3 regions of the Ruegeria sp. AA6 genome follow, and region 2 is predicted to be linked to each of the others. Evidence: riboswitches for the same ligand, from Rfam matches in the RefSeq annotation. Region 2 holds a riboswitch; each other region holds the start of a gene.
The links. A riboswitch is a leader RNA that binds a small molecule or an ion and turns the genes downstream of it on or off. The one in region 2 is predicted to bind cobalamin.

Region 1: it holds a riboswitch for cobalamin, as region 2 does, so the genes downstream of both, ACR0LN_RS17815 (DUF1636 family protein) here and ACR0LN_RS19935 (hypothetical protein) in region 2, are expected to answer to the same signal.
Region 3: it holds a riboswitch for cobalamin, as region 2 does, so the genes downstream of both, ACR0LN_RS09580 (DUF1636 family protein) here and ACR0LN_RS19935 (hypothetical protein) in region 2, are expected to answer to the same signal.

The regions. Positions count from the first base shown of each region.
Region 1 is NZ_JBQGAN010000017.1:66,220-76,016, forward strand. It holds gene cobN (cobaltochelatase subunit CobN) at 1-3,206, opposite strand, end outside; gene cobW (cobalamin biosynthesis protein CobW) at 3,210-4,265, opposite strand; gene ACR0LN_RS17815 (DUF1636 family protein) at 4,270-4,644, opposite strand; cobalamin riboswitch at 4,736-4,944, opposite strand; gene ACR0LN_RS17820 (LysR substrate-binding domain-containing protein) at 5,017-5,901, opposite strand; gene ACR0LN_RS17825 (NAD(P)-dependent oxidoreductase) at 5,947-6,957, shown strand; gene ACR0LN_RS17830 (hypothetical protein) at 7,199-7,339, shown strand; gene ACR0LN_RS17835 (hypothetical protein) at 7,359-7,526, shown strand; gene ACR0LN_RS17840 (VapE domain-containing protein) at 7,648-9,797, shown strand, end outside.
Region 2 is NZ_JBQGAN010000024.1:42,759-52,555, reverse strand. It holds gene ACR0LN_RS19945 (DNA polymerase III subunit gamma/tau) at 1-1,571, opposite strand, end outside; gene ACR0LN_RS19940 (protein-tyrosine phosphatase family protein) at 1,702-2,187, shown strand; gene ACR0LN_RS19935 (hypothetical protein) at 2,198-2,605, opposite strand; cobalamin riboswitch at 2,689-2,909, opposite strand; gene ACR0LN_RS19930 (alpha/beta hydrolase family protein) at 3,044-3,901, shown strand; RNA gene ffs (signal recognition particle sRNA small type) at 3,939-4,037, opposite strand; gene ACR0LN_RS19920 (bifunctional 2',3'-cyclic-nucleotide 2'-phosphodiesterase/3'-nucleotidase) at 4,077-5,924, opposite strand; gene nudC (NAD(+) diphosphatase) at 6,134-7,114, shown strand; gene ACR0LN_RS19910 (SRPBCC family protein) at 7,155-7,622, shown strand; gene ACR0LN_RS19905 (prephenate dehydratase) at 7,679-8,512, opposite strand; gene ACR0LN_RS19900 (c-type cytochrome) at 8,632-9,141, shown strand; gene ACR0LN_RS19895 (extracellular solute-binding protein) at 9,315-9,797, shown strand, end outside.
Region 3 is NZ_JBQGAN010000005.1:213,498-223,294, reverse strand. It holds gene ACR0LN_RS09595 (FecCD family ABC transporter permease) at 1-181, opposite strand, end outside; gene ACR0LN_RS09590 (ABC transporter substrate-binding protein) at 183-1,130, opposite strand; gene ACR0LN_RS09585 (ABC transporter ATP-binding protein) at 1,149-1,934, opposite strand; gene ACR0LN_RS09580 (DUF1636 family protein) at 1,934-2,287, opposite strand; cobalamin riboswitch at 2,381-2,587, opposite strand; gene ACR0LN_RS09575 (DEAD/DEAH box helicase) at 2,808-4,718, shown strand; gene ACR0LN_RS09570 (FAD-binding oxidoreductase) at 4,859-5,938, opposite strand; partial or broken gene ACR0LN_RS09565 (SRPBCC family protein) at 5,944-6,318, opposite strand; gene ACR0LN_RS09560 (SDR family oxidoreductase) at 6,354-6,488, shown strand; gene ACR0LN_RS09555 (NAD(P)-dependent oxidoreductase) at 6,500-7,378, shown strand; gene ACR0LN_RS09550 (GntR family transcriptional regulator) at 7,557-8,273, shown strand; gene ACR0LN_RS09545 (Ldh family oxidoreductase) at 8,327-9,331, opposite strand; gene ACR0LN_RS09540 (dihydrodipicolinate synthase family protein) at 9,591-9,797, shown strand, end outside.

The DNA of each region.
Region 1 (9,797 bases), on a different contig from region 2:
ATCGCCTGATGGGCCTGCGGATTGGCCTGTTGCAAGAAGGCGTCGACCTCTTCGTTGCCAAGTGTCGCATCGTGGTACAGGTCGAACAAATGCGGCGCGACCGTGCCGGACAGATGGGCGAATGACGCCATATGATCCAGCGTCGCCGCAATCTCGGCGGCCCCGCGGAAACCATGCCGCTGCATGCCCGCTATCCAGCCGGGATTGGTCGCGCGGGCATGCACAACGCGGCTGATTTCCTCGGGCAGAGTGCGGGCGCGCGGATTTTCGGGGTTGGTGTTGTCCAGATGATAAAGCTGCGCGCTGCCGCCGGTGATTTTCTTGGCGGCGGCGAATCCGGCCTCATGCGTGGCATAGTCATTGGCCAGCAACAGGTCGGTTTCGGTCAGGTCTTGCAGGTGAACGAAACTGTCCGCATTGGCGACGCGCTCGGTGATGCCATCGATGTCCTGCGCGATATGCTCGCCTTCCAGAGCGAAGGAGCTGGCCTGAAGCCACGCTTCACCTGCCTGCGTGCGGGCTTCGTCGGTGTAGATTTCGGACAATTGGGTCATGTTGACCCCATAGCTGCCGGGGGCCGGGCCAAAAACCCGCGCGGCAGGCGCCTGACCGGCATACGGGTTCCAATCCGGGGGCTCATCCCGATCACACAACGCACGCACCGCCTGACCGAAAAGCGCTGAAAGCGTTGGAAATACGTCGCGGAACAGGCCCGACACGCGCAGGGTCACATCCAGACGCGGGCGGCTGAGGTCCGTGATCGGCAGCACTTCGATTCCCGAGACACGTTCGGACCCCTTGTCCCAGACGGGTTTGACACCCAGCAGATGCAGCGCCATCGCGAATTCCTCGCCCGCGGTGCGCATGGTCGCAGATCCCCACAGGTCGACGATCAGCCCTCTGGGGTAATCGCCTTCTTCTTGCAGATGTCGCCGCACCAGTTCCTCGGCCAGTTTGACGCCCTGCGTATAGGCAGCACGGGTCGGAACCGAGCGTGGGTCGGTTGTGTAAAGGTTCCGCCCTGTGGGCAGCACATCCGAGCGACCACGATAGGGCGAACCGGAAGGCCCGGCCTCGATCCGCTTTCCGGCCAGCGCGTTGATCAGCGCATTGCGCTCGGCATGGGCCGAGGGACCGGGATCGAAATTGCGCGTGACTTCTGGCACACGGCCAAAAATGTGAAGGCCGTCGCCGAACTGACTTTCCTTAATGTCGCAGACGAAGCGGTCGATGAGAGTGATCGCCTCGGCAGTGCAGGTTGCCTGATCAAGGCCAAGGTCGCTTTCAAGTCCGATGGCCTGAGCCTCGTCGCGAATGTCTTCCTGCAGTCGGTCGCGGCGCTTGGGGTCCAGACCGTCGGCGTTCGAGAATTCGTCCAACAGCGATTCCAACCGCACCATGCGATCAGGTGTGCCGCTTTCTTTCAAAGGCGGAGGAATATGGCCCAGCGTGACGGCCCCGATCCGGCGCTTGGCCTGTGCGGCCTCACCCGGGTCGTTGACGATGAAGGGATAGACTACCGGCAGATCGCGGATCAGCGCCTCGGGCCAGCAATCGGCGGACAGGGCGACCGACTTACCGGGCAGCCATTCCAGCGTGCCATGCGCGCCGATATGGATCAGCGCATCTGCGCCTAACCCCTTGCGAAGCCAAAGGTAAAACGCAACATAGCCGTGGCGTGGCGTGCGTGACAAATCGTGATAGTCGTCATCGCGCAATTCGGGTGTGCCACGTTCAGGTTGCAGCGCAACCAGCGCCCTGCCGCGCATGAGGGCGGTAAAGTGGAAGGCTCCGTTGGCGACCGCCGGGTCGTTCTCGGGTTCGCCCCAGACGGTTTGCAAATCTGTGCGCAACTCTTCGGGCAGTTCTTTCAGCGCAGCTTGGTAGTCTTGCAGTGACCAAGAAAGCCGAGCCTCAAGAAGGCAGTCTGCAATCGGTTCGGCCGGGGAGGTATCATACCCTTCGCCCTGCAGATCGGACAGCATTGCTTCGGCCGAGGCCAGCGCGTCCAGGCCAACCGCATGGGCCATCTGCCAGTCTTTGCCAGGGTAGGTAGATAACACCAACGCAGGAACCTGATCCGCTTTGGGCTTGTCGTTCAGGTTAAGCCAGCCGGTGACGCGGTCGATGATGGCTTCGATCCGCTCGGGCTCGGCCCGGTGCGCAAAGCGGGAATATTCCAGATGAGGGTCGCGTTTGCCCGGCTCTTTAAACGACGCAATGCCCGCGGAAATCCGCCCGTCCACCTCGGGCAGAACCACATGCATGGCGAGGTCGGCGGGGGAGAGGCCGCGTTCTGCCTCGGCCCATGCCTTACGGCGTGACGTGGCGAGGGCGACCTGAAACACAGGCACATTGGCGGCGTCTAGTGGCGATGTACCCGACGCACCTTTGCCCGAGAAGGACGTGGCGTTGATGATGGCAGACGGGGCAAGCGCAGCCATCTGTTCGCGCAGCCAGTCGGCGGCAGCCGGGGCTTTCAGCGACGGGGCAAACAGTCCCATTGCGTCAAACCCACGTGCGCGCAACCGTTGGATCAGCGCGGCAACGGGGGCGGTGTCGGCTGAAGTCAGGTAAGCACGGTAAAAGGTCACAAGGATGCGCTTTGCGTCACCTGCAAATGCCTTGTCCACTGGAACCACACCGCGATCCGGGCACCACGCGCCACATTCGGGGATCGTTTTGGCCCCCATAACCGGCCCGGCATAAAGCCCCGCGGCCAATGCCATCTGCGCCAAAGCAGCCTGTGCCGCAACCTCGCCGCCGGTGTCGCAGAGATGCGCCAGACGGCGCAGGGTTGAAACCGGCAGGGTCGAGTAGTCGTCCAACCGCGTGTCTTCGCGCCCATCGGCGGGCAGGACGGCCAGCGCGATGCCCTTGGCCTGCGCCAAAGCCAGAACCTGCTGCAACCCGTAGGACCAATAGGGCACGCCACCGATCAGACGGATCAGGATGCCCTTCGCACCTTCCAGCGTCTGTTCGACATAAGTATCGACCGAAAGAGGATGTTTCAGCGCGGTCAGGTTGGCCAGCCGCAGGGTCGGCATCCGACCATCGGGGCCGCCGCCGCGATGCCAGCCTGCCGCGAAAGCGCCGAGGTCGCTGTCCGAAAAGGACAACACCACCAGATCCGCCGGGCTTTGTCCCAGATCGGTCGGGGTCTCGGTTTCTTCGAGCCCGTGGCTTTCGCGAAAGACGACGTGCATGGTTTACTCGGCGGCCTCGGTTACACCCGCAAGGATTTCGCGGATCTCGGCCTCTTTGATGTCGTCATGCTCGGCAATGACTACCAGACGCGAGCGGCGCTCTTCGCCGGGCTCCCACGGGCGGTCATACTGGTGGCGCACGCGGGCACCGACGGCCTGCACCAACAAGCGCATGGGTTTTCCCTGAACGGCGGCGTAGCCTTTGACGCGCAGAATGTTCAGCTCGGTGGCCAGACGTTCGATCTTGGTAACCAGTTCGGTCGGGTCGGTCTGTTCGGGCAATTCTACGATGATACTTTCGAAATCTTCATGCTCGTGATCGTGGTGGCCATCGTGATGGCTGGGACGGGCGTCCATGTCATCTTCGGCGGCGGCTTCCAGTCCCAGAACAACCCGCACGTCCACGACCCCTTCGGCGACCTCAACAACGGGCAGGGGGCGTGGGGCTTCGGCGGCAATGACCTCTTTGGCCTTTGCAACACCTTCGGGACCCGCCAGATCGGGCTTGGTCAGCAGGATTATGTCGGCACAGGAGATCTGATCCTCGAACACTTCGGACAAAGGCGTTTCATGGTCGATCGAGTCATCGGCCAGACGCTGGGCATCCACAGCCTCGACATTCGGGGCAAAGCGACCGGCAGCTACGGCCTCGGCATCGGCCAGCGCGATCACGCCGTCGACGGTGATCTTAGACCGAATATCGGGCCAGTCGAAGGCCTTCAGCAAAGGTTTGGGCAGCGCCAGACCGGAGGTTTCGATCAGGATATGCTCGGGGCGCGGTTCCAGCGCCATCAGAGCTTCGATGGTCGGAATGAAATCATCGGCCACGGTGCAGCAAATGCAACCATTCGCCAGTTCCATGATGTTTTCCGCTGGGCAATCCGGGATGGCGCAGGATTTCAGGATATCGCCATCTACGCCCACATCGCCGAACTCGTTGACCACAACGGCCAGACGCTTGCCCTGCGGGTTCTGCATCAGGTGCTTGACCAGCGTGGTCTTGCCCGAGCCCAGAAAGCCGGTGATCACGGTAACGGGAAGTTTTTCAAGGTTCGACATGATCTCAGGCTCCAATCGGTGGAATGCGCGAGGCGCAGTTTTTGCGGAAATGTTCAGGGCGTTCGCGCCACTTCACCAGCCCATCTTCGGTGGCCAGATACTTGGTCGCGCCGTCGACGATGACATCGACATGATCGACCTCGTTCAGGTTCTCATAAACGAAAGTCCAACGATCGGGGCCACCGCGAAGAACGATCGAGCAGCCCTGATCGCAGTTCGACAGGCACTCGACAGGTTTCAGCTTAATGCCGTCTGGCAACCCGGCGTCTTCCAGAGCTTTGTGTAGCAATGTGCCGGGTCTCTGTGCGTCATCCTCGATGGGCAGGCCACGGCGGCACGTGGTGCAGACCAGCAGCTCGACAGGTGCGGTCTCGGTCATGTCTCTCATCCCCCCAATCCTCTTTGTGGGGGACGGGGTTTCATGCGGGCCACGTCTGCACATGGACCCGACACCGGAACACCCCGTCCGGTTTCAACTTCGGGCGCTGGCAGGTCTCCCGGCTTGCGGATGTCAAGGCGTCTGCCTTGTCGGATGTCCCGCCTTCCCGGCCTGATGGCCAGTGGCTTTGGGCACCCTCTCCGGTCACGGTCGCGGGGGCGGCTGCGTTTGGCGGAAGTTCCGTTGACGCATTCCCTTTTCATCCATCGCGTGATGGACACCAACGCAAGGGACATGCGGCACCGGCAGGGGGCTTGTCAAGCACGAGGCACCGGTTGAAATCGCTCAGGTCGGAAAAGCGACCCGCCTACATCAAACAGCGGCATCCATCGCCAGCCTTTCCCGCAGCCACGCACAAAACAGACCCGCCGCTGCCGTTGGTTGGGCAGCCCCTCGTGCGCTGATCAGATAATGCGACTGGGCAAAGGGAATCGCAGGGCCCGTGATTTCAATCGGCGCACCCTGCCGGATCGCGTTCAGGGCAAAGCGTTCCAGGATCGTCGCATAGCCTGCACCGGCCATGACAAGCTGTAGAGCGGCCACCGAAGTATCCACCGAATGCCGAGGCGGCTGATCTGGCGGTGCCGTGTCATTTGCCTGAAAGTATCGGGCCCAGTTGTCTTCGTATCCTAGAATATGGATCAAAGGGCCTTTTCGTAGGGTGTTCAGTGTCGGTGAAGGAGTCCCAGCCCTGCACACTGGAACCAGCTTTTCATCGGTCAGTTTCTCAGTTCGCACTCCGGGCCAGTCGCCATAGCCAAGCCTGATTTCCACATCAACATCGCCGGGCGCTACGCTGTCATTCCAAATGTGTGAGACCAGTCGTACAGGTATATCCGGATGCCGTTGATTAAAGTCAGGCAGCTCTGCGGCCACCCAGTAAGTTGCGGTCGAAATCGCGGCACGAATTGTCAGGGTCTGGTGGGACGCGGGGCCGAACAGGCTGTTGGTAGACAGCGCAATATCACCCAGCGCGCGCCGGACCGTCAGCGAATAGGACTGCCCCAATTCGGTCAGTTCCAACCGACGCGCATTTCGGGTGAACAGTTTTTTCCCCAGTTCGGCCTCAAGCGAACGGATATGCAACGAAACTGCTGTCTGCGTCAGGCCAAGTTCCCGCGCGGTAGTGGTGAAATTCAGATGCCGCGCAGCGGATTCGAAACTGCGCAACCACGCGGGGTTTGGAAGGCGGTCCATCTATCACCAAATTTTTTTGACCATAACGATGCATATTATTCATTTTTGTTTTCAAGAGGCAACACGGATACTCATCCAGAACGCGACCGTCAGGAGAGAAACATGAAAGTTGGTTTTATCGGTCTGGGAAATGTCGGCGGCAAGCTATCAGGCTCGCTTCTGCGCAACGGAATCGACCTGACGGTCCATGACCTCAATGCTGATCTAGTTGCCGAGTTCACAGCCAAAGGCGCCAAGGCCGCCGATAACCCCGCTCAGATGATGCGAGATTGCGATGCGGTGATAACGTGCCTTCCGTCCCCAGCTGCATCGGACGCCGTCATGCAACAGATGCTGCCCGAAGTCGGGCCGGGTAAAATCTGGATGGAGATGTCGACCACGGACGAGGCCGAAGCCAAGCGCCTTGGAGCGTTGGTGATAGAACGCGGGGGCGCTGCCGTTGATTGCCCTGTATCAGGCGGGTGCCACCGGGCAGCGACGGGCAATATCTCGATCTTTGCAGGGTGTGACCGCGAGACGTTCGAACAAATCCTGCCGTTTTTGACCACAATGGGGCGGCGTGTTCTGCACACAGGAGAGCTGGGCTCGGCCTCGGTTCTGAAGGTGCTGACCAACTATCTGGCAACGGCCAACCTGATCACTTGCGCAGAGGCGTTGGTGACGGCCAAGGCTGCGGGCATGGATCTCAACACGACATACGAGGCGATAAAGATTTCCTCAGGCACATCATTCGTTCACGAGACCGAAAGTCAGGTCATTCTAAACGGATCGCGCGATATTTCGTTTACGATGGACCTTGTAAAAAAGGACATTGGCCTGTTCCAAGAGGTCGCCGACCGCGCTGGGGTGCCGCTGGAAATCAATCCCGTTATGATCAAAATCTTTGACGATGGCATCGAGCGTTTCGGGGAACGAGAGCTTTCACCTAACATTATCAAACGTTTAGAGGAATCCACGGGCCTAGACATTACAGCGCCAGGCTTCCCACCAGAGATGCTGGATGATGAACCGGAAGAGCCAGGTTACGAAGTCATCCCTCAAGGCAGGCAAGGCTAAGAACACAAGTCACGTTAGTTTGAAGGCTGGGTTGTATCAGGAGAGTGGAGGCGAGTACCGGAATCGAACCGGTGTACACGGATTTGCAATCGATACTTTCTAGGTGTTTACGGATTTCTTCGCGGTAAAGTTGTTCGATGTCTAGCAAGTCTCAAGTCCTTCTAACATATAGATAATATCCTATAATCCCACAGATTTTGATGGGGTGTAAAATCAAGATCGGTGATAGGTTGGTTGGACCATGCAGACGCTGACCAGCCGAAAAAACCAAAGCATCTATGACGCCAAAACGAACGACCTGATCCGCGAGATTCAGGCCGCGCGTGAGGCGTTGCGGGAAGCCGAAGACAAGCTGGCCAAGCATCTGCTGCTGGATAAGTAATCAGAAAGGAAACAGACAGATGAAACCCAGCGAAATGAGTACCGCACTGAAAGATCTGATTGGCAAAATCGGACACTATGCTGAAGTGACCCAAGACCAAGGGTTGCAGGAATTGGTGAAAGAAGCGGAGTCCGATCTGATGGACCTGAGCCACCAGCTAAACGACATTCCAGATCTACCGCTGTGAGGCAATAAGCCATAGCCAGTGGGGGCGGGATTGGCTGACCCGAACTGACACGAACCGCTGGCAAGAAAAGACCCGGCACGCTTAGGGGCGTGACCGGGCCAATACAGAAAGCATGTCAGACGTGGACAATGTTACACCCGTTAACACAATCACGCAACAAAGCCACCCGTGGCACGCACACGCGCTATCACTGGGGCTGACCGATACCATACCAGTCATGCCGCCGTGGGCCGATCTGCACGAACACTCAAAAGTCGATCCGAAGGCGCGCGGTAAGGTGCCGTGTGAATATTACGGTGGGGCTTTCGATGGCATGGGAAGCTGGCCACAGTACCAGATGGACGCCGTAAAGGTCGCACGCTGGGACCAGCTAGGCACCAACGTCGGTCTGAAGATGGGGCGCGACTGGTGCGCGCTAGACGTGGACATCACCGACGATGTGACCGCACAGGCCATGCTTAACCGCATCAACGAATTGGGTCAGAATGCCTATTTTATCCGATGGGGTGCGGTGCCGAAATTTCTGGTCCTGTTCCGTATCGCACCCGGTGAAACGATCCGCAGAAAACAATACCCGATCAAGCGTGACGGTGAAACGCAACGGGTCGAAGTGATGGGCCTGACGGCCCGTGAACAGCCCACACAGGCCGTGATCTTCGGTGTCCACCCGTCAGGGCGGGAATACCAGTGGAACCGCTGGCCGCAAGCCGATCAGGTGCAGCAATGCACGCTGGCCCAGATGGATTGGCTGGTCGAAGAAATGCTGAAGGTAGCCGAGTCACGCGGCTGGACCAGAGGCAAAGCCACCAACGTCCACCAGATGAATGACGGCATATCCCGCCACGGTGCGCAGCCAGCCGATCAAAGCCTTTTTGAGCCGATCTGTGATCTGATCCCCAACGACGACCTTGAATATGATGAATGGATTGCAATTGCCTATGCGATGAAAAACGCAATGGGGGATGCCGCTTGGCCCGTGTTCGCCAAGTGGTCGGCAAAGGCACCAAAAGACGATCCAAAGTTTACGCAGCACACGTGGCAGGGCTTCAAGCCCGATGGTGGGAATGGCTTTGGCAAACTGGTGTTTTTGGCCCGTCAGGCGTGTGGCGGTGATCTACCTGGAAATTTGGATGGACAGGTCCGCAGTGCGTTTAGATTGGCTGAAGCCGCCAAAGCTGGAATGCCGACCACAGCACCAGTGATCGCGTCACAGTCGGTTGTTGCACCAATGGAAGATTACGCGCACGACAGCAACGGCAATCTGGTTGCCAATATGCACAACGTCTTTGCGTATCTGGTCAATCAAGATCATTGGCGCGAACGGCTGTATTATGACGCGTTCACCAATCGGTTCATGATCGTGGATAACGGAAGGCACCGTGAACTGACCGACGACGATTACACTGCAATTCGGTCATGGTTTCAGCGGAACGTGTTTAACAAGATCGGCAAAGCGGATGTGATCGACGCCATCGAACTGGCCGCAAAGCGTAACACCCGTGAACCCGTCCAAGATTATCTGACCGGGCTGCAATGGGACAGGGTGCCGCGCATCGGATCGTGGCTGACCGAATATTGCGGCGTGCAAAGCCAAGATCTGACCCATTTGACCTACATCAACGCAGTGGGTCGCAAGTGGCTGATCAGCGCCGTGGCACGCGCGATGGAACCCGGTTGTCAGGCCGACTATTGCCTGATCTTTGAAGGCCCACAGGGGCGCGGTAAATCATCGGCCCTGCGTGCGTTGGTGCCGCACAAGGAATGGTTCAGCGACAGCTTGCCCGACTTTCACCAAAAGGATGCCGCAGAACATCTGGACGGGGTTTGGATCGTGGAAATGGCAGAACTGACCAGCGTGTACCGATCCGAACTGGAAAGCATGCGGTCGTTCATCACGCGCCGTGTGGAACGCTACCGTGAAGCCTATGGCCGCAGAACTGGCAGCAGACCGCGACGGTGCGTCTTTGCCGGATCTACCAACCGCAACGATTACCTGAAAGACCACGCAGGTGAACGCCGTTTTTGGATCGTCCAGACAGACGGCCAATTTCGGATAGCTGATCTGAAGGCCGTACGCGATCAGCTTTGGGCCGAAGCGTTTGCCGCGTACCAAGCCGGTGAACAGTGGTATCTGGACCCAGCCATCGAAGCGATTGCCACACAGGTCCAGAAAGCCCGTGTGGCCGCACATCCGTGGATGGACACGCTGGCTAGCATGTTGGCCCAACGTACACAGACCACCGTTGGTGAATGTTTCGCACTGATGAATAT
Region 2 (9,797 bases):
TCATAGATCGTCTCTCCCCCGCCATCGTTGACAACGGTGACCGCCCAGCGGTTGCCGGTCCAGCGCTGCAATGCAGTGCCCAGACGCTGAGCCAGTTGGGCCGAGGCGCGCTCGGTGGGTTGAAACTCGATCCGTCCCGGTTGATAAGCAACAAGCCTCAATGAGCGTTTGACCTCGTCCAGCAGAACGCCGTCGCGGTTGACGCGGATTAGCTCAACCACGTGGTCGAAGGTCGGATAACGCGCCAGAGCGGTTTGCGCGTCTTGCGCCAAAGCGGCGCTGGGTGCACCCGCTGCGCCGCCTGCGGGTGCCGCGTAAGTTGACGCCATTGGTGCCTGCGCCTGAACAGTGGTCTGCGATGACTTGGGCATGCCGCCTCCAGGGCCACCATTCGGGGGCGGTGGGGGCGCATCCTGCAACCGCTTGATCAGTTCTTCCGGGCTGGGCAGGTCGGCCACATGGGTCAGTCGGATTACGGCCATCTCAGCCGCCATCATGGCGTTTGGCGCGGCGGATACTTCCTCCAGCGCTTTCAGCAGCATTTGCCACATCCGCGTCAGAACCCGCATCGGCAAGGCTTCGGCCATCTGCTGGCCGCGCGCGCGCTCATCAGGCGAAACGGTTGGGTCTTCGGCTGCATCCGGGGTGATTTTGACAACCGACACCCAATGGGTAATCTCGGCCAAGTCACGCAGCACGGCCAGCGGATCAGCGCCTTCGGCGTACTGACCGCCCAGCTCCGTCAACGCTCCGGCTGCATCGCCCCGCAGGATCATGTCCATCAGGTCCAGCACGCGTCCGCGATCCGCGAGGCCCAACATGGCGCGCACCTGATCGGCGCTTGTTTCCCCGGCCCCGTGTGAGATCGCCTGATCTAGCAGCGAGGTTGCATCCCGCGCCGATCCTTCGGCCGCACGGGTAATCAACGCCAGCGCGTCATCGGCAATCTGGGCGTTCTCGGCCGCTGCGATCTTGTTGAGCAGGCCGATCATGTCCTCCGGCTCGATCCGCCGCAGATCGAACCGTTGGCATCGCGACAGGACCGTTACCGGCACTTTGCGAATCTCGGTGGTGGCGAAGATGAACTTCACATGCTCGGGCGGTTCCTCGAGCGTCTTGAGCAGCGCGTTGAAGGCGCTGGTCGAGAGCATGTGAACTTCGTCGATGATATAGATCTTATAGCGGGCAGACGCAGCGCGATACCGAACGCTGTCGATGATCTCGCGAATGTCATTCACGCCGGTGCGGCTGGCGGCGTCCATCTCCATCACATCGACATGGCGACCTTCCATGATTGCGACGCAATGTTCGCACTGACCGCAAGGTTCAGTGGTTGGTTTGCCCTCACCATCGGGGCCAATGCAATTCATGCCTTTGGCGATGATCCGCGCGGTGGTGGTTTTGCCGGTTCCGCGGATGCCGGTCATGATGAAGGCTTGGGCGATCCGGTCAGCTTCGAACGCGTTTTTTAGTGTGCGCACCATCGCGTCCTGACCGACGAGGTCGGCAAAGGTTTCCGGGCGGTATTTGCGGGCAAGAACCTGATAGGCGGGGCTGGGCGTGTCGTTCATGTCTGCTCTGTCGGATTCGGGTTCTGATGCAGCGTAGAGACCACTGCGTCCCGCGTCCACAGCCCCCGTAGGCGAATTTCTGTTTGCAAGCCAGATTACCCATCTTAAAACCGCCAAAGGAGGACCCGCCTTGAGTCAGTTCGCAATATATTCTGTGCAGGTTGGCAACGGCTCTGTTGCGTTGTCGCCATTGCCGGGGGGCGGTGGAGATTATGCGCAAGACCTGGATGTGCTTCGAAACTGGCAACCGGATTTGGTGATTTCCATGACCACCGAGGTTGAGATGCAGCGAGAAGGCGCTGGCAAGCTTGGGGATGACCTTCGTGCGATTGCGATCAAGTGGGCGCATCTGCCGGTTGATGATTTCGGCGCTCCGCCTTCTGCGATTGCAGCAGCTTGGACTGAGGTCAGCGCGGCTGCAGCGAGCATCCTGGCTCAGGGCGGTCGGGTGCTGGCACATTGCCGGGGTGGCTGCGGTCGATCGGGGATGATCGTTCTGCGCCTCATGGTTGAGCATGGGGAAAACCCCGACGCGGCGCTTAAGCGCCTGCGCGGGGTGCGGCCCTGTGCTGTCGAAACCAATGGTCAGTTCGAGTGGGCCGCACGCGCCAAGTAGGTTCGCCGGATCAGAGGGCTATATGCCGATCCGCTTGCTTTGCGGCCTGCGGTTCAAGTGCCGAAACCTCAAGCATCGCGCAGGGCGGGGTGGGTAAAATACCTGAGGGGCGCATGGTAAAGTCGAGGCCGAACAGCATGTCCGCGTAATCGTCCAATGCCTCGATCGAGGTGACTGCGCTGGTGCCGCAAAATACGCGGATCTGGTCCTTTTGCGCCCGGAACCGCGCGGTGCAGCCCTGCGCGCAATAACTAAGCTCGCAGCTGCCGTCGATTTCAAAATCGGGGGTCGTTGCGGGCACGGCGGCCTCCATCGCCTGCACGATGGCGCGTGCCGCCTGAGCCAGCGCCGGGCAGGTTTTGCCGGTTTTCTGGCATACGGTCGCGGTGAATTGGTGTGTCTTTGTCTTCCAGATCATAATGCGCCCTCCGCGCGTAGGACGGGGGACGTGGATCAGGTGTGACAGCATGCTGACGACCTGCCCGGACACCCCGCCCGAGTTTCGGTTTTGGTTCGATGGCAGGTCTCCTGACTTGCGGGTCGTCGCTTTGCCGACCTTCCCAACCTTTCGGCCAGTGGTATTTCGGCATTGCTCACCGCTTACAGTTGCGGGGGCAGTCGCGGCTTTGGTCCATTCCGGTTTCCCAGTCAGAACCGCACCGTGTTCCCTTTTCATCCCGCCCCGAAGATCGGGGACGAGAACCATCACGTCATCGCTAGCGGGTACAGGGGACCTGAGTCAAGCGGCCAAATGGAGCAGTGAAGTGGACGCGTGGTCATCTGGAAACAGGATTGACTTGAGGCGGCAAACTATGCGGATTGAAAGGTGAACTGAACAGTTCAGAATGAGGGTAACATGCTGGACACTACGCAGACAATACTGACCGAGGATTTTCTGTTCCCTTCAGGGTCGACCCAATTGTCGGCCCGGTTGTATTTACCGGTGGGCGAGCCCGAAACCGCAGTGGTCATTCATGGCGCGACGGGCGTACCACGGGATTACTATCAGCACTTTGCCCGCTGGCTGGTCACAGAAAATGGCATGGCCTGTTTGACCTATGATTACCGCGATTTCGGCCACTCTCTGAACGGATCGCTGAAGGCGGCACAGGCCACAATGGCGGAGTGGGCGTTGATCGACATGCCTGCCGCCCGCGCCGAAATGCGGCGAAGATTTCCCAGCGCGCAGCAGTGGAGCATCGGCCATTCCGTTGGCGGAATGCTGGGGCCGATCCAGCCCGATATCGAACAGATCGACCGGATGATTTGCGTCTGTTCCGGGCCGGTGACGGTGTCTGACCATCCTTGGCCCTACCGGGCATTGGCTTTGCTGTTTTGGTACGGCCACGCGCCCTTGGCTGTCAAAGCCCTTGGCTATTTGCCGGGCAAGGCGGTGGGTTTTGGGGCGGATTTGCCTGCCAGCGTCTATTGGCAGTGGCGCAGGTGGTGTACCGCGCCGCGCAACTACTTGCCGGAAATCGGCACTACTCTGCCCGAAGCGCGGTGGGCGCAGTCGGAGACCCCTGTGGATTTGTTCACGTTTGAAGATGACGATGTCGTGCCACCGAACGCGGTTTGGCGGCTGGCGGACCTCTATGGGCCTAACGCGCGCCGCCATCTGTTGTCCCCGGCTGAGTTCGGTTTGTCCGAAGTTGGCCATATCGGTGCATTTGCCCGGCGCAGCGCAGCCGTCTGGCCTCGATTGATCGACTGAATACCCAACCAACGGACGCATGTTTTTCAGTGAGGAGAAGTGAGAGGTTGGACATCGACCCAAGCGGGGCTCGTTGTGGCTGCTTCCTTCCGGACCTGACCAGGTTGGCGAGGCGCTCGCCCGCGCCAACCTCTCAACGGTTGATATAGGCAATGACCGGGGGAAAGACAACCCGTCAGAACGACAAGCGGATCAGCAGAAAGCCTTCGTCGTCTTTTCTCACAATCTGTGGGTTGTATTCAGACAGTTCATCCAGATGTGCCTGGGCCTTTGGCCCGGTGCGCAGAAGCGCCGACGAACCAGGAAACGAGGTCAGGTGAAAGGGACGAGGTGCATGTTGCAACGAGTCAGGTGGAAGATCTTTGGACAGGTAATCCTGCAACACGCGCTGGATGGGCAGCACAGGCAGCGCGACCGGTTCCGCCTGTTCGACAAAGGGAAAATGACCGCCGCCATTGGCGCGGTAGTTGTTCAGGGCAACGACAAAGCGCTTGCTGGGCATCAGCAAGCGGCCGTCGAGCCGGATATCACGCACGCGCCGATGTGCCGGGTCGGTCAGACGTCCACTTGCCTCAAAACGGGGCGGTTGGGACAGGTCGATCTGGTAAGTCAGCCCTTGTAAAACATCAAAGTTATGCCCCGCCCGGTCAGACGAGACCAGCTCCGTCGGATGACCGGGTGTTATCTGATTGTACACCCCCGCAGACATTTCCAGCCAATCGCTAATCTGCTCGGCGGTGACCACAACCGCCTGTAATTCGTTGGGGAACACATACAGGTCGTTCACGTGACGCAGGCATAGCTGGCCAGAAGGGACATCCGTGTAGTGTCTGGGGCCGGCGCGGCCTCCGAACTTTGACGGTGCGATTGCTGACAGCAATGGTAGCCCTGCAAGGCGCGTCCCGTGCAAAAATGGACGCAAGGCTGCGGCTTGAGCCGCCGCAGCAATGGCAAGACCTCGGTCAGGAGCGCAAAAGCTGAAATAGCTGTGAAGAGGGTGATCGCTATGGCTGACCGGCCGCGCCGCGCGACGGCGCGTTTCCGTATGCGCGCTGGAGAAAAGGCGCGCCAGAACGGGGTCTTCGGCGATTGGTTGCGGCGTTCCACTGTGTTTTGCCGGGCAGACGGGCCGCAATTCAGTTTTGTGATTGAATACCTTCCATCTTCCGTTGTCCACGCGCTGCAACATCAGATCAATCACACCCAAATATGCCCCTGCCGCGCCGGGCATGACGACGGGTTTGCCGTGCACCCGACCCAAAGTCGCGTCGACATGGTCCAACCCATCATGCGCCGGGCCGGGTAACGTAAGGTGCGAATGCCCTGCAATCAAAGCGTCGATCCCGTCGATGGCCGCAAGAGGAATGATTGCGTTTTCAAGATCCGGCTCTGGGCTAACCGGCCCAAGTCCAGTATGCGCCAACGCTAGGATCACGTCGCAACCTTGTGCCGACAAATCCAGCATCTTTTGTTGGGCGCATGACAGGATGTCTTCCACGACCACTCGGCCCTGAAGCCGATGCGCCTCCCAGTTTGCGGTCTGCGGCGGCAGCACAGAAAATACTCCGATCTTCAGTGAAATACGCTGGTTTTCGCTACTTTTTGTTCGGGTCAGAATGGCTTGATCCTGCCAAGCAGATTTCGTGTCCAGACGGCGTGCATTGCTGCAAATCACAGGACAGGTCGCGTCGGCGATCACGCGATCCAGAACATCAAGACCGAAGCTGAAATCGTGGTTTCCCAGTCCGATGGCGTCATATCCAAGGTCGTTGAAGGCCCGCATCAGGATATGCGGTGCATTTTCCGGCTCGACCGCCCATTTCCCAACGGGCGTGCCTTGTAGGGAATCGCCATTGTCAAACAGCAGGACGATTGCGCCATCAGCCTCAGCTTCTTCCCTCGCATCGCGGATCAGGGTGGCCGTACGGCTGAGACCGACCGCAGGGTCCGCCTGATCGGAATAATAATCGAATCCCTGAAGGTTCATATGCAGATCGGAGGTAGCCAGAATCCGGATCTTCAATGACGTGTGCAAAGGGGAAAGAGACTGTGACAAACTTCTACTTTTAGCAGTTATATGTTAAGTATTTTCGCCAAATAGTATAGTAATTGCAACTTGTAACGCAGACCTCCGTTCTTTTTCACGGCCTCGGGATTCAGGGTGCTGTAAATTGCCGTTGCACTGTCGCGGCAGCCGTGGCAGCCCTGTGTCGACGCGCCAGAGGATTTTTAATGAAACACGCAGAACTTGTGACGTTTGGCAGTTCGGGTCTGGATCGTGCCGCGTATGTTCGAGGCGATGCCGAGGAATTGGCACACGCGCGCACCCATCCCAAGGCGTCCTGCTTGTTGCTGTGGCGCGGCAAACCGCTGGTTCAGGGGGAAAGGCTGGATCAGCTGGGGCTTGTTTCCATGTCCCATGGGTTGGTGGAAAATGGCCCCGGTGGCAGCATCGAAGAACCAGTGTTTCTTGGTCTGTCGGATGGCGTGCCGGTCTTTGCACTGGATATCTCGAACTGGTCGCCCGAGGGGATGGACATGTCGCAGATCGGTGGGTTTGTCGACTCATCTGAACAGCAGCACCCGGACCTGCCTCAAGGCTATGTGTTTGCCGAGCTGCGCCGGATCATGACCCGTTTGTCCGCACGGGATGCGGAACTGGCCGCGGCGGCCAAGGCGGTCATCGGCTGGCACGAAACTCATCGGTTCTGCGCGCGTTGCGGTGCCGCCAGCGAGGTGTCGCAGGGCGGGTGGCAGCGTAGTTGCCCCTCTTGCGGAGGGCAGCATTTTCCGCGCACCGATCCGGTGGTCATCATGCTGATCACGCACGGGGATTCGGTGCTGATGGGGCGGTCTCCGGGCTGGCCCGAGGGGATGTATTCGCTGTTGGCGGGTTTCGTGGAACCCGGCGAAACGCTGGAGGCTGCGGTGCGGCGCGAAGTGATGGAAGAAGCAGGCGTTCCGGTTGGGTCCGTCAGTTACCTGTCCAGCCAGCCCTGGCCGTTCCCAGCCTCGCTGATGTTCGGCTGCGCGGGAGAGGCACTGTCGCGCGAGATCACCCTTGATCCGGTGGAAATCGAAGACGGAATGTGGGTGAGCAAACCTGAGATGATGCAGGCCTTCGCCGGAGAGCACCCTAAATTGTTGCCCGCCCGCAAGGGTGCCATTGCGCATTTTCTGCTGCAAAACTGGCTTGCGGATACGTTGGACTGAAAAAATACTGGCCCAATAGAAAAGAAAACCACGAAGCACCATGCAGTTTACAGCGCGCGAAGATATCGAGGCCCCGATCAATGCGGTCTTCGAAATGGTAGCCGATTTTGAGCGTTTCGAGCGTATGGCGATGCGCCGAGGGGTTGAGGTGCGTCGGTTATCCGGTCACATGGGCGTGGTGCCGGGTACACAGTGGGAAACCGAATTCAAACTGCGTGGCAAGCCGCGCCACGTTGCGATTCACATGGCCGAGTGTGAACCCCCTTCACACATGCGTTTTGAAGCCTCAGGCAAGGGCATGAATGGAATAACGACCGTTGAATTTTTGGCCTTGTCGCAGCGCCGCACCCGCCTGAGCATAGAAATGTCGCTGACCGCGAAATCTCTGCCCGCGCGGCTATTGTTGCAATCGATGCGGCTGGGTCAGGCGCGATTTCGGCGTCAGTTTCAAGTGCGGCTCAGTGAATTTGCCCGAGAAATGGAAGAGCGCCATCTGCATGGAGGTTGACTGAATCGACTAACGTTAAGGTCGGTGTTTCCATCCAGTCAACTCATTGACCGCCGCTACCCACGCGGCTCTGCGGCAGGGTAGACGCCCAGCACTTCGACATTGGTGGTGAAGTGCTCTAGTTCGTCCATCGCAAGCTGCACATTGCGGTCCTCAGGGTGACCGACAATATCGGCATAGAACTGCGTCGCGGTGAATGAACCGTCGACCATGTAGCTCTCCAGCTTGGTCATGTTGATACCATTGGTCGCAAAGCCGCCCAGCGCCTTGTACAGGGCTGCAGGGATATTGCGCACCTGAAATACGAAGCTGGTGATCATTCCGTGTGGGCCGCGCCGTGAAAGGTCCGCCTGCCGCGACATCACCAGAAAGCGGGTGGTGTTGTTGTCCTGATCCTCGATGTGCCGGGCCAGCACGTCCAGACCATAGATTTCCCCCGCCAGTTCACTGGCCAACGCGGCCGAGTGTTTGTCCCCGACTTCGGCGACCTCACGCGCCGCGCGGGCGTTGTCGGGGCTGACACGGCCACGGATATTGTGTTCCTTCAGAAAGCCCGCACATTGCGGCAGCAAGACCAGATGGGAATGCGCCTCGGTGATATCCTCAAGCGTTGCACCGGGCACGGCCAGCAGGTTGATATGTACGCGCACGAAAGCTTCGTCGATGATGTGCAACCCGCTATGGGGCAACAGACGGTGAATGTCGGCCACTCTGCCATAAGTGGTGTTCTCGACGGGCAGCATCGCCAGATCAGCCTCGCCCGAGCGGACCGATTCGATCACATCTTCGAACGTGCGGCAGGGCAGGGGCTCCATATCGGGGCGGGCATTGCGGCAAGCCTCGTGACTATAGGCGCCGGGTTCTCCCTGAAATGCGATGCGATTGGTCATTTGGTCGATTCCGTGCAACAAGTTCGTGAATTGGGCGTTTAGTCGCGGTGTCTATACCTTGCCTCTTGCAAGGGGAAGCCTTAGACACCCCGCAGACAGCTGAAATGGACACGCGATCAATGTTCGACACGATGACAGTTACAAAGGCCGCGGCAGGCCTGTTTGGCACCTTTCTGGTGCTGCTTCTGGCCAAATGGGGAGCCGAGATGCTCTATCATGCGGATGGCCATGGCGAGACGGCCTCTTATATTATCGAGACCGAAAGCGCGGGTGAAAGCGCCGACGGCGAAGAGGTGGTGTTCGAAGACATGCTGGCCGCTGCTGACCCAGAAAAAGGCGCCAAGGTGTTCCGCAAGTGTACGGCCTGCCACAAGCTGGAAGACGGCGCAAATGGCACCGGCCCCTACCTTTACGCAATTGTGGACCGCCCTGTGGCTGCCGCCAAGGGTTTCACCGGTTATTCGGCGGCCATGCAGGCGCACGGCGGCAACTGGACGCCCGAAGCACTGGATGCATTCCTGACCCGTCCCAGCGCTTATATCTCGGGCACTTCTATGAGCTTTGCGGGCCTGAAAAAGCCGCAGGAACGCGCCGATCTGATTGCTTATCTGCAGACCATCGGCAATTGATCCTGTGATCAGAATGGCAAGTTTCAAAGCCGCTGCCTCGTGCAGCGGCTTTATTTTTGCCTAAGAACATCTTCACAAAGCGTTCACGCATTCTAAACTTGAACCTGACAGTGCTGGTCATTTAGCTGGCGCGTATAAGATTAAAGGCAGAGGCCAAGCAGGGGATGAGCAATATGAGATCCGGCAGAGTAACCACACAGGCGCGCGTATTGGATTTCAAAGGTTGGTTGCACGCTTCGATGGCGGGTCTCGTGTTGTTTCTGCTGGCGGCAACTCAGCTGTTTGCCGAAGAAAAGATCATCAAAAGCCACGGGTTCTCGGAATTCGGTGATCTGAAGTATCCCGAAGGCTTTGCCCATTTCGATTATGTAAACCCGGATGCGCCCAAAGGCGGAGAGTTGTCTTATGCCGCGCAGGGAACGTTCGACAGCTTCAACCCGTTCACGCGACAGGGTCGGGCCGGGGCGCGGTCGGCAGATCAGTACGAATCTCTGCTGGTTCCGTCTTATGACGAGCCTGCGTCTTACTACGGCTTGCTAGCGGAAAGCCTGGAATACCCGGAAAGCCAGGACTGGGTTGTTTTCAACATGCGGCCCGAGGCGCGGTTCTCAGATGGCACCCCTGTTACCGCCGAAGATGTTGTTTTCTCGCATAAC
Region 3 (9,797 bases), on a different contig from region 2:
GCAAGTCAAAGACAATACGATGCGCAGGTTCCATATCTCCTTCAACGAGGCCGGTGCCGAGAAGCACCGCGTTGAAAGCATCGACGGCAGGAATTTCCGTGGTGCCGTACACGGTTGAAATCAGCAAAAGGGCGGCCAGACCGACCGCCCCCAGCATGAGTACAAGGCCAAATCGGCCCATATTAGTTGATGCCCGGATGCATGGCCTGAACCATTTTTGAGATTGCTTCGATATTTGCAGGCCCCGGCGTCAGCTCTTCGTAACGCAGACCGATCCAGCGCTGGTTCTTGACGGCGTCGGTTTGCGACATCACCGGGTGTTCTTGCAGAAATTTGAACGTGTCCGCAGCGCCATTGCCGGTCTGGTAGTCCAGCAATACCAGGAACTCGGGGTTCGAAGCGGCCACGGCCTCCCACGAAGTCCGGCCCCAGCTGGTATCCATGTCATGGGTCACGTTTTCGCCGCCTGCCGCGGCAATCATCGCGTCGGGAATGGCGAACTTGCCTGCGGTGAAAGGCGCATCCGCCGGACCGTCCAGCAAGAATACACGGGGCTTGGGAAGATCCGTTGTCTGGGCCTCGATAGCCGCCAGTTCGTCTTTCCAGCCCTTCACCAGTTCCTCGGCCTTGTCTTCGACATGCATCACTTTGCCCAAGCGCAGAACATCATCGAACAGCAAGTCCATGCTGGCCTCTGGGCGATCTTTGTCCAGATGCACACAGCTTTCGGTCAGGATCATGGTCTTGATACCAAAAGGCTCCAGCGTGTCCGGGGTCACGTCGCCTCCGGGCTTCATGCCATAATACCAACCGGCGAAGAACAGGTCTGGTTCAACCGCCACAAGGTTTTCGACGGTCGGGTATTTTGGTGCAAGCTCGGGGATATCTCCGCGCAGCGTGTCGAATTCGGGGCTGGTCTTGTACCAGCCGGTGATACCGGTCAGGCCGACGATCTTGTCCTGCAGACCCAGCGCAAAGGCCATGTCGGTCATGTTCATATCATGCACGACCAGACGCTCGGGCTGGGTTTCGAACACCAGCGGTTCGCCGCAATTGTCAACCGTCACTTCATGAGCGGCAGCGCCGCCTGCCATTGCTGTGATCAGCGCCGCAGACCAGATGTGTTTCATTCGGGTTATTTCCTTCGATTATGTTGAAACGGTGGTTTTTCGAATATCCAGCGCCGGGATCACGCGGCCTTCGTGGTGAAAGCTCAGGTAATCGACGCCAAACGTATCGCGTACATGATCAGGCGTCAGCACATCGGCCACCGGGCCGAAACTGGTGAGACGGCTTGATTTCATAAGCGCAACATGGGTGGCAAATTCGGGGATCATGACCAGATCGTGGACGATCATCACCACTGTGATACCCAACTCGGCCACCAAAGACAGCATCCGCCCCTTGGCGTCCGGGTCTAGGTGGTTGGTCGGTTCATCCAAGAATAATAGCGATGGGTTTTGCGCCAGAGCGCGCGCAATATGCGCCCGTTGACGTTCACCCCCAGACAGGACAGCCATCTTCTTGTCCGCAAGCATGTCCAAACCTGTCAGTCGCAGAATTCTGGAAAGCTCTGCGGCATGCTCCCCGGCCGAGCGGTCCGAACGTATCGGTATCTGGCCCAAAGCGACGTAGTCCCGCAGCGACAGCCTTCCATCCGGCAATTCCTGCTGACTAACCACGGCGATCATGCGGGCCCGTTCGGCCGCCGACATCTGCCTAAGGCTGTGCCCTTTGATCTGAACATCCCCCAGCACCAGGTCCACCGCACCACATAGAAGGTTCAAAAGCGTTGTCTTGCCTGCACCGTTCGGTCCGGCGATGGCGAGAATAGCCCCCTCGCCCAGTTCGAAAGAAGCTTGCTGCAAAAGGACGTCCCCGTTCAGCGCAAAGTATTCAAGATCGCGGGCAGCCAAAAAGCTTGAGGTCGTCATCAGCTTACCTCCATCTCGATCCGGGGCATTCGAGACAGAGTTTTCTCGAACAACGGGCGCGGTCTGTCGGTCGCGTTGGTCCAACCATCAGTGCTTTTTTCGAATTGCTGTGCAAACTCAGCCAGTGCCTGGATGTCCTGCTCGGTCTCAATATCACCAAACAGGTATTGCGCTTTGTCAATCGCCTGAAAGCCGACGGTTGTTGGGCGGCCGCAACCAGCCATGCAGGAAACCATACGTATGGAATACCCGGGTGAAAGTTGGCCCGTCAGGGCATCACGAATTGCATTCGCTTGTTCTGCGCCTTTGCAGGTCTCGCATATCAGCAGGAAATGTTCGTTACTCGTTTGCATAGCCCGCTCCGCTTATTGCCGAAGCGAGATAGTTGCAATGTAATAACGTAACGCAGTCGCCACTTCGCCTCCTTCCGGGACACCCCGCCCCGGGTTGGTTAAAACGTGATGGCAGGTCTCCTGACTTGCGGGTCGATGCTTGGCCGTCCTTCCCGGCCCGTAGGCCAGTGGGTATTTGGCGTCGCTCACCGCTTACAGTTGCGGGGGCAGTTACGGACTTGGCGCCATTCGGCCAACCTCACCGTATTCCCTTTTCATCCCGCCGTAGCACCGGTGGGAACCATCAAGGGATACGACTGCCCGAGAACCGTGATTGGGTCAATACGGTTTTTCAAATGTAAAAGCAGTTTTCTCGGCTCTAACCCATAAGCCGTCGTTCGCCGAGATCGGAGCGCCCCTTCGCAATCGGCGCTTATCAACCCTATACATCCGCCTCTTCTCTCAGTATGGACAGCGCTTCGACGTTGATCCGTCTGTTGGACGCTCTGAGGGTGGCCGCAGCATCCAAAAGAGCCGAACCATGAAACAGACCATTGCAGATGCCCTTTCACGCAAAGGGTATACAACGCTGACTCCAGTCCAAGAGGCCGTATCAGCCCCAGAACTTCAAGGGCGGGACCTGCTGGTCTCAGCTCAGACCGGATCGGGTAAAACCATCGGCTTCGGGTTGACTATCGCATCTACCATTTTGGGTAAAGCTGAGGTCTTTGACGCCAGCGGCGCGCCATTGGCTTTGGTTATCGCACCGACGCGAGAGCTGGCCATGCAGGTGAAACGGGAACTTGGGTGGCTTTACGCGGATGCAGGTGCGTTTATTACATCCTGCGTTGGCGGCATGGACATGCGCGATGAGCGCAGGGCGCTGGCCCGTGGCGCACATGTCGTGGTGGCGACACCCGGTCGCCTGCGCGATCACATCATGCGCGGCTCGATTGATCTGACGGCGGTACGAGCCGTAGTGCTGGACGAAGCCGACGAAATGCTTGATCTCGGGTTCCGCGAGGACTTGGAATTTATCCTCGAGGAAACGCCGACAGACCGGCAGACTCTGCTGTTTTCAGCAACCGTACCGCGCGCCATCGCGAACCTTGCAACCCGCTACCAACGCGATGCAGAACGTGTGAGCACCGTCAGCGAACGGACCCAACACACAGATATCGAGTATCGAGCGTTGAAGGTCGCCCCACGCGACGGGGAAAACGCGATCATCAACGTTTTGCGCTACTACGAAGCACCAAACGCCATCGTCTTTTGCAACACTCGTGCCATGGTAGGGCGTCTGACTGCCCGACTGTCGAACCGCGGGTTTTCGGTGGTGGCTTTGTCTGGTGAGTTGACACAAGGTGAGCGTTCAAATGCTTTACAAGCAATGCGCGACGGACGCGCCCGGGTCTGTGTCGCAACAGATGTCGCGGCACGAGGGATTGATCTGCCAAACTTGGATCTTGTGATCCATGCCGAGTTGCCGAACAGCCACGAGACCCTTTTGCATCGTTCGGGCCGCACCGGACGTGCCGGGCGCAAAGGCGTCAGCACTCTGATCGTTGCACCATCCGCGTTCAAAAAAGCCGAGCGGCTTTTGAAATTTGCCAAACTCACGGCGCAATGGGGCGCGGCGCCGTCCGCAGACGAAGTCAACGCACAGGACCTGGCGCGAATGTTCGCATCTGAGGACTGGGAAGTAGACGTTGCTGATAGTGAACGCGCTTCGGTGAACGAACTGGTGGCGAAGTTCACGCCAGAACAGCTCGCTGCCGCGTATGTCCGCCAATACAAACGCCAGCATTCCGCGCCCGAAGAACTAAGCGAAGTTTCTACCGCATCGCCAAAACCACAGGCCGCCTTTGGGCCGAGCGTGTGGTTCTCTCTGTCCGAAGGGCGCAACCAAAACGCATCTCCTCGTTACCTTCTGCCTATGGTGTGCAAGGCCGGAAATATCACCAAAGCTGACGTCGGCGCGATACGCATCGCAGACGATGTGACCTACGTTGAAATTCTTGAAAGCAGCGTTCCCAGCTTTTTGGATGCCATTGGGCCAGAAATGAAGATCGAGGGCACAAAGGACATCGTGCGACTGGAGACAGCGCCCGATCTCTCAAAGCCCACTAAACCGGCCCCAAAGCGTGGCGCAAAGGGTAAAAGAGGCCCGGCAAAGTTCGAGGACAGACCGCCTCGACTCGCTGAACCGCAGCCTGCAAAACCGCGCAAGAAGAAAGCGGCTACCGGGCCTGAGAAGGCCGAGGCGAATGCCAAGTCTGACCGCGATGGCACCAGCCGCGTCGGGACGGCCAAAAAGCCAAATCGAAAACCTAAAACCGATCGCCCGAAAGGCCCGCCCCCGCCTAAGGGGAAGCCAACTAGCAAGAAAAATCGCGCGCGTGCGGCGGCCTCGAAAAAGGGTGGCAACGCAGTGCCCATGCGCAAGAAATAAGTTGGGGGCGCTCGGTCGCTGATGACGCACCATATGGGTTTTGACCCGGTCGGCTTCCCCCATGCGGGCACCGGTCGAAATCAGCGGCAGTAGTCCAGCGTCCAAGTGGGGAAGCGTTCACACAACGCTTCCCCTGCGCTTCAAACTTCGACTTCGACTTTGCCAATCGGGTTCGAACAACAGGCAAGAATATACCCGGCCTCAATGTCGTCTTCCGAAATCCCGCCATTATGGACCATGTGAACCTCGCCGGTGGTCTTTTTATCCTTGCAGGTTCCGCAAACACCAAAGGTACAGCCTGACGGGATGTTCAGCCCGACCGAACGCGCGGCGGACAGAACCGTATCGGTCTCGGCGACTTTGGCAGTGACACCAGAGTTCGAGAACACAATCTCGGCCCTGCTATCATCGTCCGGTATGATGTCATCCAGTTCCGGCTGGTCCGCCTCGGTCTGAATTGGCGCGCCAAAGCTTTCCTGATGATAATTAGCCATGTCAAAGCCCAGACCGGCAAGCGCCTCGCGCACCGCCTGCATGAAGGGTTCCGGGCCACAGCAATAGACTTCTCGGTCGAGATAGTCAGGCGCCATAAGACCCAGCATAAGCTGGTTGAACTGGCCCTGATACCCGGTCCACGGACGGTACGGGTCGGGTTCTTCGACAACGAATTTCAGGTCCAGCCCGGACGTCCGGCTGGCCATCTGTTCCAATCGCTGGCGGAATATGATCTCGGAAGGCCGCTTGGCGCAGTTGATGAAGACAACATCCAGATCGCGGCCTTCGTCCCACATGCAGGTGGTCATCGACATCATTGGCGTGATACCTGACCCGGCTGAGATGAACAGGTATTTCCCCGCTTTGCTTTCGGCGTTGCTGAACAGACCTGCGGGACCAATGGCTTTTACGCGCATACCAGGTTGCAGGTTGTCCAACATCCAGCACGTACCTATGCTTTCGGGCTGTGCTTTGGCGGTGATCGTGATCGACCGTGGCCGTGAAGGAGAGGACGAGATCGTATAGGTGCGATGCACCACGCCGCCTGGCTGACCCGGAGCCGGAATTTCCAAGGTCAGAAACTGCCCGGGCTGATAGGCGAATTGCGCCCCGGACGGCGCGCGAAACGAAAAGCTGGCTGTGTTCGGCATCTCGGGAACGATTGATACACATTCCAGTGTTTCATCGTCTTGCCAAACAGTTGCTTGCGCAGTGAGATCTTTCATCGCCGTCACTCTGCAGCCATTGCGTCAGGTGCCAAACGACCCGCCAGTGTGTCGCAGTACCAGTCGACAAACTGCATCACACCAGACTCCTGCTTGGCGGAATAGGGACCTGGTATATATGCCGGGCTGTTGATCCCATGCTGATTGTCTTCGACAACCTGACGATCTTCGTCATTGGTGGCCATCCAGACCTCGGTCAGACGTTTCAGATCGTAATCGACACCCTCAACCGCATCCTTGTGGACCAGCCATTTTGTAGTGACTTCGGTTTCCGTCGGGCTGATCGGGGTAACGCGGAAGACGATCGAGTGGTCCGCAAGAAAATGGTTCCACGTTGTCGGATAATGAAACTTCAACAGCGACCCTGCGTCCGCAAAGGGTGCAAGGTGGAAATTTCGAAGAAGCCTATGAAAGGATGCTCGACCGGCAACCGACACGTGAAATGGCCGAGCCGATGGATATCGCGCATATGGTCGTTTTCCTGGCCTCGGACGAATCCAAATTCGCCACGGGTCAGTTCTTTGTCGTCGATGGCGGCTGGACCACGTAGGGAGCGTAAACATGCGTATCGGTATCGTAGGGTTGGGCGCCATGGGGTTTGGCATGGCCTCCAACATCCTGAAAAAACACGGCCAGTTGAACGTCCTTGGAAACCGGAATCGGACGCCTGTCGAAACCCTCGTCGCCGACGGTGCTGTTGAGTGCAGCGATGCAGCCGAACTTGCGCGCAACAGTGACTGCATCATCCTATGTGTGCCGAACTCAGCCATCATTGAGCAGATCGTCGATGACATGGGCGAGGATTTGAGCGTCGGGAAAACTCTGATCGACACCGGAACCTCTTCGCTGCCGGCAACAGAACAGCTTTCTCAGCGATTGATGCAGCGCGGCGTTAAATTCGCCGAGGCGCCTCTGACCGGTGGGATCAAACAATCGGCGGCCGGAGAGCTTGGGGCGCTGGTCGGTGCGGACACCGAAACTTTCGATCAAATCGAACCAATCCTGCGGCATTTCTGCGTGTCCGTACAGCATTTCGGTGATGTCGGCTCTGGCGCTCAGGCTAAATTTGTCAACAATTATATGGTGATGGGGATTGTCGCCCTTGTGACCGAGGCGTTCCACGTTGCAAGCGAGTGTGATCTGGATTGGGACAAACTCTATGACGTTGTCATTCGCGGTTCCGGCGATTCCGGCGCGTTTCGGCGGATCATCGGAAATGGCCGCAACGGTGATTTCAAGGGGTATGTCTACTCGGTTGAGGGTGGACAAAAAGACATGACCTACATTTCCGAGTTTCTGGAACAGTTCGGTCGTAACACGCCGCTGAGTGAATCCGTTTTGGGGCTGTATGCGGATGCTGTCGCAGCCGGACACGGAGACCTTCTTCTGAGCGAAATGCTACGACCTGACATTCGAAAAGAGCTATTCGGAGCCAAATGATGGCTCATTGGAAGAATTGGCGTTATACCCTTGGAAAACGCATTGCTGGTATCAAGTCGACTCTGAAAGGTGCAAATTGGCGATTTCTTGTGCACACAGTTGCAATCTGCAAAACTGCTTGTTCGACTGTGGTTGCCGGTGACAGCTGAGGTCGGCCCATTAAGAGGAACGCAAGCAGATGGCAAAACAAAAACCGGAAGACATTAAAACGAAAGGGCGAGGATACAGCGCTTTCAATATCTACAAGCAAATCCGGGATGAGATTCTGGCTTTGAAACTGGAGCCCGGCCAGCTTGTCGATGAATCGAGTATTGCAAAACGTTTTGAGACTTCAAGGTCACCGGTTCGCGAAGCATTGGTGCGGCTGGTGTCGGACAACCTTCTTTTGACATTGCCGAATAAAGGGACAATCGTCGCCCCGCTTCGGGTCGAAGAATTTCCACAATACCTGGATGCGCTTGATCTTGCGCAACGGGCGACCACCCGCCTGGCAGCTGAATTTCGCAGTGCCGAAGACCTGATTGCGATCCGGGCGGAACAGGAACAGTTCATCGACAGCCTGAAACAGGGCGACGTTTTGCGCATGATCGAAACCAATCGGAATTTTCATGCACAGATCGGCGTTGCCTCTGGCAATCGGTTTCTTGGGTCGGCGTATGAGCGTCTCTTGGACGATGGTCGGCGTTTTCTTCGGCTTTATTTCAAGTCTTTTGGTGATGTGATGCCGTTGACTATGGCTGACAGTCATGAAGAGTTGATTGACGCCATCGAAAAGCAGGACGTTGAACGTGCGGAACGGTTGGCGCACGAACATACGGAAGAGGTCCAGAAACGCTTTCTTCAATACCTGGGGACCCGCAGGATGGCTGACTTTTCGATCGAATTGCCTGCCTGACCCGCGCGCCAGAACCTGGCTGGCGCAGGATTGCGGCGCCAGTCAATTGCGCCTCAGGATTCTTTGAGGGACTTGATCTTATTCAACAGATCCTCATTCACGGCACGGGGACCATCGTCCTTTCTATGTACAAAGCGACGAGCACCCGGCAGCCGCGCGCCGTCAATTGCCGCGTATTTATCGACGAACCGATCCGTTTGCGCGGTCCATTCCGCATCGGAAAAAACATCCGGTGACAGCGCCATCAGGAATTGCCCGCCCTGAACGGGGCCGCCATCGCCATTGTCGCGCTCCAGCGATTCATAGGAAAACGTCTCGCCCACCATCGGACCCGCCAGCAGTTCGATCATCAACGCCAGCGCCGATCCTTTGTGACCGCCGAATGGAAGCAGCACGCCGTCTGCAATCGCCGCCGCGTCGGTCGTCAGCTCGCCTGACGCAGACAGGCCGGTACCAAGCGGAACTTCGTGGCCTTCCCGGGCGGCGATTTGAATCTCGCCCATCGCCATGGCTGCTGTGGCCATATCAATCACAATCGGATCATTATCCGGGCGCGGCCATGCAAACCCAAAGGGGTTGGTGCCGAAGATCGGGCTGGTGCCGCCATACGGGGCAACCCAGGGCAGGTAAGACACGCAGGTGATTCCAACCAGCCCAGCCTCGGCCAATGCTTCAACCTCGGGCCAAAGCGCGGCGAAGTGATGGGTACGCTGAATGGACACCCCAGCCAGCCCGTATGTTTTGGCCGCCTCGATCAGTTGTGGAATACAAGCCTTGTGGGCCATCGGCGCAAAGGCGTTTTTTGCGTCACAGCTCAGAACCGCCGGAGTTCGGTTCGACACCACCGGGCGCGCCTTGCCGTCTACCTTACCGCTGTTCAGAGCAATCACATATCCGGGTACGCGGAACAGGCCATGTGAAAGCGCACGGTCCCGTTCAGCCTTGGTGACCGTTTCGGCGACCGCCTCGGCGTTTTCGGTATCCGCACCATTTGAGACAAGCACAGTTCTCGTAAGATCAAATATCTCGTCCAGTGTAAGATCGACAACCGCGTTCATTCGGGTCTCCTTGTTGATGTCTCGTTCGGTTCAGGGTCGCGACGGCCCGACAAACAGGGTGCGTATAGCGCCGCCACAATGGCTGAATCGTGTGGCTGTGAATAGGGATGCTCGTTCTATTAGCCGTGATTTTTTCCTGCACAGCCAGATCGAACAGTCTTGAGTTCTGTTGGGATGTTATCTAATCTTTACTTTGCATACAATCTGTCGGCAATTTGTCACGCAGCCGTCGACAGCTTTCGTTTACAGGAGATCGAAGATGAGATTCGAAGGAATCTACACTCCGATCATCACTCCGTTTCTCAACGATGGAGAGATTGATTGGAATGGCTACGCCGATGTTATCGAATGGCAGATCGAAAACGGTGTGTCGGGCATCATCGCCGGCGGATCGACAGGTGAGTTTTACGCGCTGAGCAAGGAAGAACGCATTCAGCAGTTCAAGTTTGCGGCAGAGCGCATCAAT